DNA from 3 places in the Kitasatospora fiedleri genome. Region 2 is predicted to be linked to each of the others. Evidence: riboswitches for the same ligand, from Rfam matches in the RefSeq annotation. Region 2 holds a riboswitch; each other region holds the start of a gene.
What was found. A riboswitch is a leader RNA that binds a small molecule or an ion and turns the genes downstream of it on or off. The one in region 2 is predicted to bind cyclic di-AMP.

Region 1 (3,264 bases), 2.1 Mb from region 2:
GGTGCACCGCACCACCCTCCCGAGCGGGGTCGACGCCTGGCTGGTCACCCGCTACGCGGACGCCCGGCAGGCGCTGGCGGACGCCCGGCTCTCCAAGAACCCGGCGCACCACAGCGAACAGGCCCACCGCAGCGGCCGGGTCGGCATCCCCGGCGAACGGCAGGCCGACCTGATGACCCACCTGCTGAACATCGACCCGCCCGACCACACCCGGCTGCGCCGGCTGGTCTCCAAGGCGTTCACCCCGCGCCGGGTGGCCGAGTTCGAGCCGCGGGTGCAGCAGCTCACCGACCGGCTGATCGACTCCTTCGCGGCCCGCGGCGAGGCCGACCTGATCCACGAGTTCGCCTTCCCGCTCCCCATCTACGCGATCTGCGACCTGCTCGGCGTCCCCGAGGAGGACCAGGACGACCTGCGCGACTGGGCCGGCATGATGATCCGTCACACCGGGGGAAGAGGGGAGGGGTGGGCCGCGCGGTCAAGCAGATCCGCGGCTACCTGGCCGACCTGATCCACCGCAAGCGGGCCGACCTCGGCGAGGACCTGATCTCCGGCCTGATCCGGGCCGGCGACCACGGCGAGCACCTGACCGAGAACGAGGCCGCGGCGATGGCCTTCATCCTGCTGTTCGCCGGCTTCGAGACCACCATCAACCTCATCGGCAACGGGATGTACGCGCTGCTGCGCGACCCGGGACAGCGCACCCTGCTGCAGGACTCGCTGGCCCGCGGCGAGTCCGGCCTGCTGGAGACCGGGATCGAGGAACTCCTGCGCTACGACGGCCCGGTGGAGTTGGCGACCTGGCGCTTCGCCACCGCGCCGCTGACCATCGGCGGGGTGGACGTCCCGGTCGGCGACCCGGTGCTGGTGGTGCTGGCCGCGGCCGACCGCGACCCGGCCCGGTTCGCCGCCGAGAACACCCTCGACCTGGCCCGCCAGGACAATCCGCACCTGGGTTTCGGTCACGGCATCCACTACTGCATCGGCGCCCCGCTGGCCCGGCTTGAGGGGCAGCGCGCGATCGGCAGCCTGCTGACCAGGCTCCCGGACGTCCGGCTGGCCGCCGATCCGGCCGAGCTGCGCTGGCGGGGCGGGCTGATCATGCGCGGTCTGCGCGACCTCCCGGTCTCCTTCACGCCCCGCTGACGCCGTTTCAGCACCCGTGACACGCCGCCGCGCTGGGCCGACGACGCGCCGGGGCGGGGGCGCGCGTCGCACTCCCGTCCGAGACGAATCTGGACATACCTGGATCGTTCGTCAACGAAGTGGGAATTTCCGTGATTTCGGCGTGATCATGGTGATATGAGCTTGTGATTGCTCGTCAGCTTTGCCTACTCTCCGACATGCCCGCAGCTGCGGGCCCCGATCGCGGCACGCCGAGTCCTGTCCGCCGCGTCCTCGGGCCACCGACCAGGTACCGGACAGGAGTGGGGGAACCAGTGTGAACGCCGTAGTCCCAACGGCTTGGGGTGAAGCCGCCGAGCAGCGGGCGCAAGCGCGCCCGGACCGTCCGGCGGCCGGGCCAGCCTCCCGGTCCGAACCCGACAGCTCACCTCGCAGGCGTGCGGAGAGGATGTCCCGTGCTGTTCACCCACGCTGTTCGTCACCCCCGTAGTACCAAGGCCGAGAAGGTCGTCGCCGCCGCCGGCGTGGCCTCGGTCGGCCTGGCACTCCCCCTGCTGGCCGCCGCCGGAGCGGTCGCGGCACCCGTCGACACCTGGGACCGCGTGGCCCAGTGCGAGAGCGGCGGGAACTGGGGCATCAACACCGGGAACGGGTTCTTCGGCGGCCTGCAGTTCACCTCCTCCACCTGGCGCGCCTACGGCGGCGGCCAGTACGCGGCCCGCGCCGACCAGGCCAGCCGCTCCCAGCAGATCGCGGTGGCCGAGCGGGTGCTGGCCTCCCAGGGCCCCGGCGCCTGGCCGGTCTGCTCCAAGCGGGCCGGGCTGGTCAAGGGCGGCGCACCCGCCGAGGTGTCCGCCGACACCGCCTCGCGCTCCGAGGAGCGCCCGGCCGCACCCCGGCGGCCGCAGGACTCGCCGCCGAACCGGCCGGCCGAGACCGCCGCCGACCTCCAGGACGCGCCCCAGGCCACCCAGCCGGCCCCGCAGGGCACCGCCGGCGGCTACACCGTCCAGGGCGGCGACACGCTCTCCACCATCGCCGCCGCGCAGCACGTGGCCGGCGGCTGGGAGTGGATCTACCAGGCGAACCGGCAGCTGATCGGCGCCGACCCCGACCTGATCCTGCCCGGACAGGTACTCGCCCTCTGACACCGGGGCCCGCATCGGGCCCGGCACCCGGTCCGGCACCCGGTCCGGCATCCGGGACGCGAGGCCCGCGGACCTGACGAGGTCCCGCCGCCGCCCTGACGAGGGCCGCGTCCCCTGATGCCTCGTCCGCTCCCGGCGCGCGCCGAGCAGTTCGCGCCACCGGGAGCGGCGGATCGGCCGTCAAACAGGTGAACTACCGGTGAGTAGCCGGGCCACACCGTGAGACGGGGCCCGGCCCGGCGTGGCCGCGGCGCGCTGTGCGGCTAGGCTCTGGTCGTAACGACCACACATCCGCTTCCGCTAGGAGATGCCTCGTGCCGTCCATTGATGTCGTCGTAGCCCGTGAGATCCTCGACTCCCGCGGCAACCCCACGGTCGAGGTCGAGGTCGGTCTCGACGACGGCAGCACCGGTCGTGCGGCTGTCCCGTCGGGTGCCTCCACCGGTGCCTTCGAGGCGCTGGAGCTCCGCGACGGCGACAAGAACCGCTACTTCGGCAAGGGCGTCGAGAAGGCCGTCCTCGCCGTGATCGAGCAGATCGGCCCCGAGCTGGTCGGCTACGACGCCACCGAGCAGCGCCTGATCGACCAGGCCATGCTCGACCTGGACGCCACCCCGGACAAGTCCTCACTCGGCGCCAACGCGATCCTCGGCGTCTCGCTCGCCGTGGCGCACGCCGCCTCCGAGGCCAGCGACCTGCCGCTGTTCCGCTACCTGGGCGGCCCGAACGCCCACGTGCTGCCCGTCCCGATGATGAACATCCTCAACGGCGGCTCGCACGCGGACTCCAACGTCGACATCCAGGAGTTCATGATCGCCCCGATCGGCGCGGAGTCCTTCTCCGAGGCCGTCCGCTGGGGCGTCGAGGTCTACCACACCCTCAAGGGCGTGCTGAAGGAGCGCGGGCTCTCCACCGGCCTGGGCGACGAGGGCGGCTTCGCCCCGAACCTGGACTCCAACCGCGAGGCCCTCGACCTCATCACCGAGGCCAT
Region 2 (3,264 bases):
GAGGTCAAGGAGGCCGAGGGCCCGCTGCTCGGCGTCTACGACGGCGCCAAGTTCGAGGGCGTGCGCGGTACTTTGGGCCCCGGCGACGTGCTGATGCTGTGCACCGACGGCATGGTGGAGATCCCCGGCCGGGACTTGGGCGAGGGCATGGACCGGCTGATGGGCGAGGCCGACCGGCTGGTCGCCACCATCCCGGCGGCCGGGCGCCCCGGGGCCGCGGTCCGGCTGATCGACAGCGTGGCCAAGCACGTCAACGACGACCGCGCGGTGCTGCTGGTCTGGCGCCGCTGACCCCGCCGGGCGCGGACGCGGCGGGCGCGGTGAGCACGGAGCGCCCACGGAGTGTCAAACCCCGACGTTGATCTTCGGCCAATTCCCCTGGCATACCCGGCCGGTGGGCACCGACCCGGCCTGCCTGCCGGTTTGCCGCGGCGGCCGCCGCGAACCGCCTCCCGCCGACGCCCCGTCAGGACCCGTCCGCTATCGTCGCGGTCGGCGAAAATCAGTCCCACCACCCGGGTTGGGGCCCCCGGTGACGGGGCAAGTCCTTTACGCAGTCCGCACGAGCGACCACACTGAGTCCGGATGGAGTGGTGGGGACACGGGGGGCAGGGGCCGGTTTCCGCCTGGAGCCGTCGCCGGTTCCGACCTGAACCCCCGCCATGAATCGAGGAAGTGAGTCCCGGTGGCCTTCTCCGTCTCCGCCCTTGTCCTGTTCGGCGTCATCGTCTTCATCTTCATCCGCAACAAGCAGCTGAAGGGCGGACACGCCATCATCGCCGCGCTGTTCGGATTCATGCTCAGCCAGTCGACCATGGCCGGGCCGATCCAGCAGTTCCTCAACTCGATCTCCAAGGCCATCTCCGGCATCGCGGGCTGACCACCCCGTCCGGCCTCGGGGAGCACGTTCCGACGGGCGGAGGCACCCCCGTTCCGGACCGCGTCGCTGCCCGCGGGTGACCAGGCTCACCCGACCCGTCACGCCAGGTCAGCGCCCAGGTGCACGCAGTGGCCGACGTCGCCCGCTGTGTGCGGTTCGTGGGCGCACCGTCATGATCCCGTACGCGCACCGCAGCCCGTCGTCGGCGGAGCGTGACCTGGCGTACCGTCAGCCCCCTCCCGAGCACGGGAACGGGGCTCTTCGGCGCTTGCCAGCTCCGCGAGCCGTGGGTTTTGCTTCCTCCGCAGCCCGGACATCGGCCGGGCTGGCCATCGAGCGGAACGCCTAGTCCTGCCGCCGTTCGGTGCCGACCAGACACCACGCCACGGCAGGAGCGGGGGAACCACAGGTAGTACGCCGGGCCCGGAACGCACGGGACGGCTCGGGGTGAAGCCGCGGAGACGCGGCCGGGCAACTCTCGCCCGAACCCGACAGCTCACCTCGTAGGCGTCGGAGAGGAACAGCTTCATGTCCGTCCAGGGCAAGCACCGCAAGCCGCGCCTGACCACCATCGCCCGCATCGCCATCGCCGCCGGCGTGGTGGGTGCCGCGGTCGGCCTCCCGGTCTCCGCCGCCTCCGCGCACGGCACCGCCGACCACCAGGACGGCGGCCGCCAGTGGGCCAACGTCTCGGTCGACGCCACCCCCGTCGCCGACACCACCGGCCACCCCGCCGGTGACGCCGCCGCGCAGACCTACAAGGTCGCCGCCGGCGACACCCTCTCGAAGATCGCCACCGCGAAGAACGTGGACGGCGGCTGGGAGAAGCTCTACCAGGACAACCGCGCGGTCATCGGCGGCAACCCGAACCTGATCTACCCCGGCCAGCAGCTGGCCGTCAACGGCCAGGCCGCCCCGGCGACTTCGGCCACCACCTCCTCGGACGCCGCGGCCACCGCCGCCGCCCCGAAGGCGCAGGCCAAGACCGAGGCCCCGGCTCCGGCCAAGACCGAGGTCAAGACCAAGACCGAGGCCAAGACCGAGAAGTCGTCCGCGGCGAAGTCGTCGACCGCCACCGCCTCCACCGGTTCGAGCAGCGCCGGCTCCGCCGCGAGCTCCTCCTCCGGCTACGTCGCCCCCGCGCCGGGCAGCGTCACCACCGGTTACAAGGTGGCGGGCTCCAGCTGGTCCAGCGGCTACCACACCGGCATCGACTTCCCGGTCTCCACCGGCACCAGCCTGAAGGCGATCGCCAACGGCACCGTGGTCTCGGCCGGCAACGGCGGCGCCTACGGCAACCAGGTCGTCATCAAGCTCGCCGACGGCAAGTACGCCCAGTACGCGCACCTCTCCTCGATCTCCGTCTCGGCCGGCCAGTCCGTGACGGCGGGGCAGCAGATCGGCCTGTCCGGCGCCACCGGCAACGTCACCGGCCCGCACCTGCACTTCGAGATCCGCACCACCCCGGACTACGGCTCCGACATCGACCCGGTCGCCTACCTGGCGGCCCACGGCGTCAACGTCTGATCCCCGGCACCACCCCCCGGAGGCCCCGCGCGACCTACCGCGCGGGGCCTCCGGGCCGTCCGCGGGGCGGGAGCGCGCGGGACCGGTGCGCCGGAGGGGGAACGGCGACGGCCCCGACCGCTGGGCGGTCGGGGCCGTCGGCCTCGTGGAGCGGGTGACGAGAATCGAACTCGCGTGACCAGTTTGGAAGACTGGGGCTCTACCATTGAGCTACACCCGCAGGGAAGCGCCCTCCGCCACCGTGCGGTGGTGAGGACTGGCCCAGCGTACCTGGTCGGGTCGGTGGATTGCACGCTCCTTCCCGTTGTCGGCTCGTCCTCGGCTCGTCGATATCGCCCCGGTCGGGGGCGGGTCGACGTGTACTCTTCTGCTCGGCACCACGGGGTGTGGCGCAGGTTGGTAGCGCGTCCGCTTTGGGAGCGGAAGGCCGTCGGTTCGAATCCGGTCACCCCGACCGTGTGCGGCAGGGTCTCGTCGGCGGGCGGGGCCCTGTTGTCGTTGCGGCCCCGTCGTCGCCGCGGCCCGCCGCCGTGGTTCCGCCGCCGTGGTTCCGGGCCCCCGGGCTCCCAGCCCCCGGTGCCGGGCACAGCCGCTTTCGTGGTACCGGTAGGATGGATCGCTGGCGGTAGTACGGACAGCAATGCAGCCCCAACCGCCTATCGCCCTGACCGCAAGCCCCCTAGGAGACCCAACCGTGAAGAGCGCCGTCGAGACTCTGAACCCCACCCGGGTTCGACTCACCGTCGAGGTGCCCTTCGAGGAGCTCAAGCCCAGCCTCGACGCGGCGTACAAGAAGATCAACCAGCAGGTCACCGTTCCGGGCTTCCGCAAGGGCAAGATCCCGAACAAGGTGATCG
Region 3 (3,264 bases), 1.6 Mb from region 2:
CGTGCCGCCGGTGGTGTCGATGGCGAAGTCGTCGAGGCCGAACCCGCCCACCACGGCGGTCTTCAGCGGGGCGGGTTTGAGGAACAGCCGGTGCCCGGCCTGCTGCAACGCCTCACGGACGGGGCCGGTGGAGTAGGCGGTGTCACCGAAGGCGTCCACCGGTTCGTCCTCGTCGGCGAGCAGGTCGAGCGCAACGGTGGCCTCGTGGTGTTCGCTGCCGCTGCCGGGCGTGAGCGCGACGGCGGTGAACAGGCCGGTCTCGGGCTCGACGGCCAGGTGGGCCTTGTAGCCGTCCTGGTAGTGGCTGCGGGTCTTGTGGACGTGGCGGGCATCGGGGTCGACGGTGGAGACGATGCGGTCGGGTGCGGTTCCCCGGGTGATGCGCCAGCGTCCGTCCCGGCCGTCGCAATCGTCGGCGGGCTCGACGTCTTGACCTGCGACCAGGGCCAGCAGGCCCGCCGCGTTCGCGGCCTTCTCGCCGAGTTGCCGCTCGGGCAGGTGCCCGAGCAGTCCGAGCGCGTCACCGACCAGGGCGTCCACCAGGTCCGCCCGGGCCTGCCGGTCGTTCCAGGCGATGCGGGGCTTGCCCGGATCGCGGTAGTCGTGCGCGGTGCACCGGACGGCTGCGGCCTCGTCGGCGCCGGGGACCTCGCGGATCACCGCCCGGATCGCGGAGATGAGTTGGGTGACGGTGTCCTGGGTTGCGACCGCGTCGTCCAGCACGGTGGAGTCCAACGCCCGGCGGTGACGGCCCTTCAGCACGCCGGTCGCCCTCACGACCTCGCGCACCGCCTCGAAGACCCGCTCCGGCCGCGCCGAGCGGGCCAGTCGGCGGCGGAAGTAGGCCAGCAGCGACGGGTCGAACGCCGTGTCGTGCAGGCCGAGCCCGCAGGCGGCCTTCCACCGCAGGTCGCACCGCAGTTCCTGCACGGTCTCGAAGTCCGACAGGCCGTGCAGGGCCTGCAGCGTGATCGCCGTGGCCAGGACCTGCGGCGGCATGCTCGGGCGGCCGTTCGCCGACGGGTACATGTCCGCGAACATCACCGCCGGGAACAGCCGGCCCCGGTGCTCGGCCAGAAACGCGAACACACTGCCCGCCGGGATCAGGCCCCGGCAGGTCTCCCACACATCCGGCCCGACCGTCTCTCCAGCCCATTCCCCCATCGCCACGAAACGAGTCTGGTCCCGCCGCTTGCGCGGCGAGACCAGAACTCAAGATCTTCACCAGTCTTCTAGGGCCGGAGGCCGAGGTGGTGCAGCCAGGGGAGGGGGTCGACGGGGGCCGCGCCGCCCGGGCGGACTTCGAGGTGCAGGTGGGGGGTGGTGGCGTTGCCGGTGGCGCCGACGGCCCCCAGGACGGTGCCGGCGGCGACCCGGCCGGCGGGGGCGGCGATCCGGGAGAGGTGGCAGTACCAGAGCTCGGTGCCGTCGGGGAGGGTCTGGATGACCCGGTAGCCGTAGGTGCCGGACCAGCCCGCCGAGGTGACGGTGCCGGCGGTGACGGCGGTGACGGGGGTGCCGGTGCGGGCGGCGAAGTCCAGACCGGTGTGCAGGTGGGCCCAGTGCGCGCCCGGCTGGGCGGACGGGTCGGCCAGTCGGTAGTCGGCGACCGGGAGGACGGCTTCGGCCCCGGCCTCGGTGGCCGCGGGGTCGGCCGCGGTCTCGGCCCGGCGGTCGGCGTGCTTGGTCTCGGCCTCCTGCGCGGCGGCGACCCGGGCGGACTCCTCGGTGGCGGTGCGCTGCCCGTCGGCCTGCTGGAGGATGCGGGCGGCCAGGGCGAGGCCGGGGTCGGCGGCGAGCAGTCCCTCGGAGGCTTCGTCGGCGGCGGCGACGGGGGCCGGGGCCGGGACGGCGGCCTGGGCGGGGGCGGCGGCGAGGCCGGTGGCGCCGAGGGCGGCGGTCATCGCGGTGACGCCCAGCAGCGGTGCGCCGACGCGGGCCTGGCGGGGCAGCCGGGGCCGGATGGGTTCGGTCTCGACCGGGTGGTCGAGCAGCTGGGTGCCGGTGCTCTCGGTGTAGGTCGACGCCACGGGGGCGCGCTCCTTCCTTCCCTGCCGCCGACCGGGTTAGCTGACGGGTTCGGAGGTGGAAGGTCTCCTACGGTCGGGCCCAGGGCCGTCCCGATTCACCCCGGTGGAACGTGGTTCCCCGGCTCCCGGGCCCGACCGCGGGGGCGGGCCCGATGGATTAGGCGTGGCGCACGGTGCCGCATGGTTACGGCGTTGCCGACCGCGCTGCGTTATCAAACGTTAATCCTATGGACCCCATGATTCCAAGCGCCTACCGAGGTGCAGTGAAACTTTCCTGATGCCCTATGGGCGATTTGTGACGGTTCGCCAAGGGGCCCGGTTCCGGACATGACGGACCGTGACGGCGCGGTTGAGTATCCGTACTCACGACCCCCCGCCACCCCCGGCGGGACCCTGGCCCCATGACCGCATCCGTGCCGCACCGCACCACCTCCGCCTACTACCTGCAGGCCGTCGCCTCCTTCGCGTTCGCCACGGCCGCCCTCGTCCTCGGGATCGCCTACCTCCCGGTCAGCGCCTGGATGCGCGCCTTCCTCGGCGTCGGCCTGCTCTACGAGATCACCTCCGCGTTCACGCTGGCCAAGGTGATCCGCGACCGCCAGGACGAGGGCGCGCTCACCAGCCGGGTCGACCAGGCCCGGCTGGAGAAGCTGCTCGCCGAGCACGACCCGTTCAAGGTCGACGGGATCTGACGGGACGGGACCCGGCGGGATGCGGGCGCCCGACGGGCGGGCGGCGCGGGCGTGCCGGTGACCGGGAGTTGACGGCTAAGGCTATTAGCCTTAGCTTTATGGCTATCGGCAGGAGCCGGGCCCCGAGCGCCCGGAGCGCCGGACGCCCGCCAGGAGGCCCGCGATGAACAGCACCCTCGGCACCACCACCCGGTACCTCGACGTCACCGACGGCCGGATCGCCTACGACGACGCCCCCGGCCCCGGCACCCCGGTCGTCCTGCTGCCCGGCATGCTCGACAAGCGGGCGGTCTACCGCCACCTCGCCCCGCTGCTGGGCGCCGCCGGGCACCGGGTGGTCAGCATGGACCTGCGCGGCATGGGCGAGTCCTCGACCGGCTTCACCGACCACAGCCCGGCCGCGATCGCCGAGGACCTGGCGGCCCTGCTGGACCACCTGGACCTGCGCGGCGCCGTCCTGGTCGGCAGCTCGTACACCGGCGCCAGCGTGGTCCGGGCCGCCGCGCTCGCCCCCGGGCGCACCGGCGGTGTGGTGCTGATCG

Region 1: it holds a riboswitch for cyclic di-AMP, as region 2 does, so the genes downstream of both, QMQ26_RS21540 (transglycosylase family protein) here and QMQ26_RS12140 (M23 family metallopeptidase) in region 2, are expected to answer to the same signal.
Region 3: it holds a riboswitch for cyclic di-AMP, as region 2 does, so the genes downstream of both, QMQ26_RS19730 (M23 family metallopeptidase) here and QMQ26_RS12140 (M23 family metallopeptidase) in region 2, are expected to answer to the same signal.

Annotation. Positions count from the first base shown of each region.
Region 1 is NZ_OX419519.1:4,656,143-4,659,406, forward strand. It holds partial or broken gene QMQ26_RS21535 (cytochrome P450 family protein) at 1-1,146, shown strand, start outside; cyclic di-AMP (ydaO/yuaA leader) riboswitch at 1,379-1,577, shown strand; gene QMQ26_RS21540 (transglycosylase family protein) at 1,581-2,273, shown strand; gene eno (phosphopyruvate hydratase) at 2,588-3,264, shown strand, end outside.
Region 2 is NZ_OX419519.1:2,602,221-2,605,484, reverse strand. It holds gene QMQ26_RS12150 (PP2C family protein-serine/threonine phosphatase) at 1-291, shown strand, start outside; gene QMQ26_RS12145 (hypothetical protein) at 686-880, shown strand; cyclic di-AMP (ydaO/yuaA leader) riboswitch at 1,286-1,403, shown strand; gene QMQ26_RS12140 (M23 family metallopeptidase) at 1,409-2,407, shown strand; tRNA gene QMQ26_RS12135 (tRNA-Gly) at 2,554-2,627, opposite strand; tRNA gene QMQ26_RS12130 (tRNA-Pro) at 2,788-2,861, shown strand; gene tig (trigger factor) at 3,102-3,264, shown strand, end outside.
Region 3 is NZ_OX419519.1:4,250,761-4,254,024, reverse strand. It holds gene QMQ26_RS19735 (IS1182 family transposase) at 1-1,164, opposite strand, end outside; gene QMQ26_RS19730 (M23 family metallopeptidase) at 1,233-2,030, opposite strand; cyclic di-AMP (ydaO/yuaA leader) riboswitch at 2,041-2,204, opposite strand; gene QMQ26_RS19725 (YiaA/YiaB family inner membrane protein) at 2,432-2,722, shown strand; gene QMQ26_RS19720 (alpha/beta fold hydrolase) at 2,886-3,264, shown strand, end outside.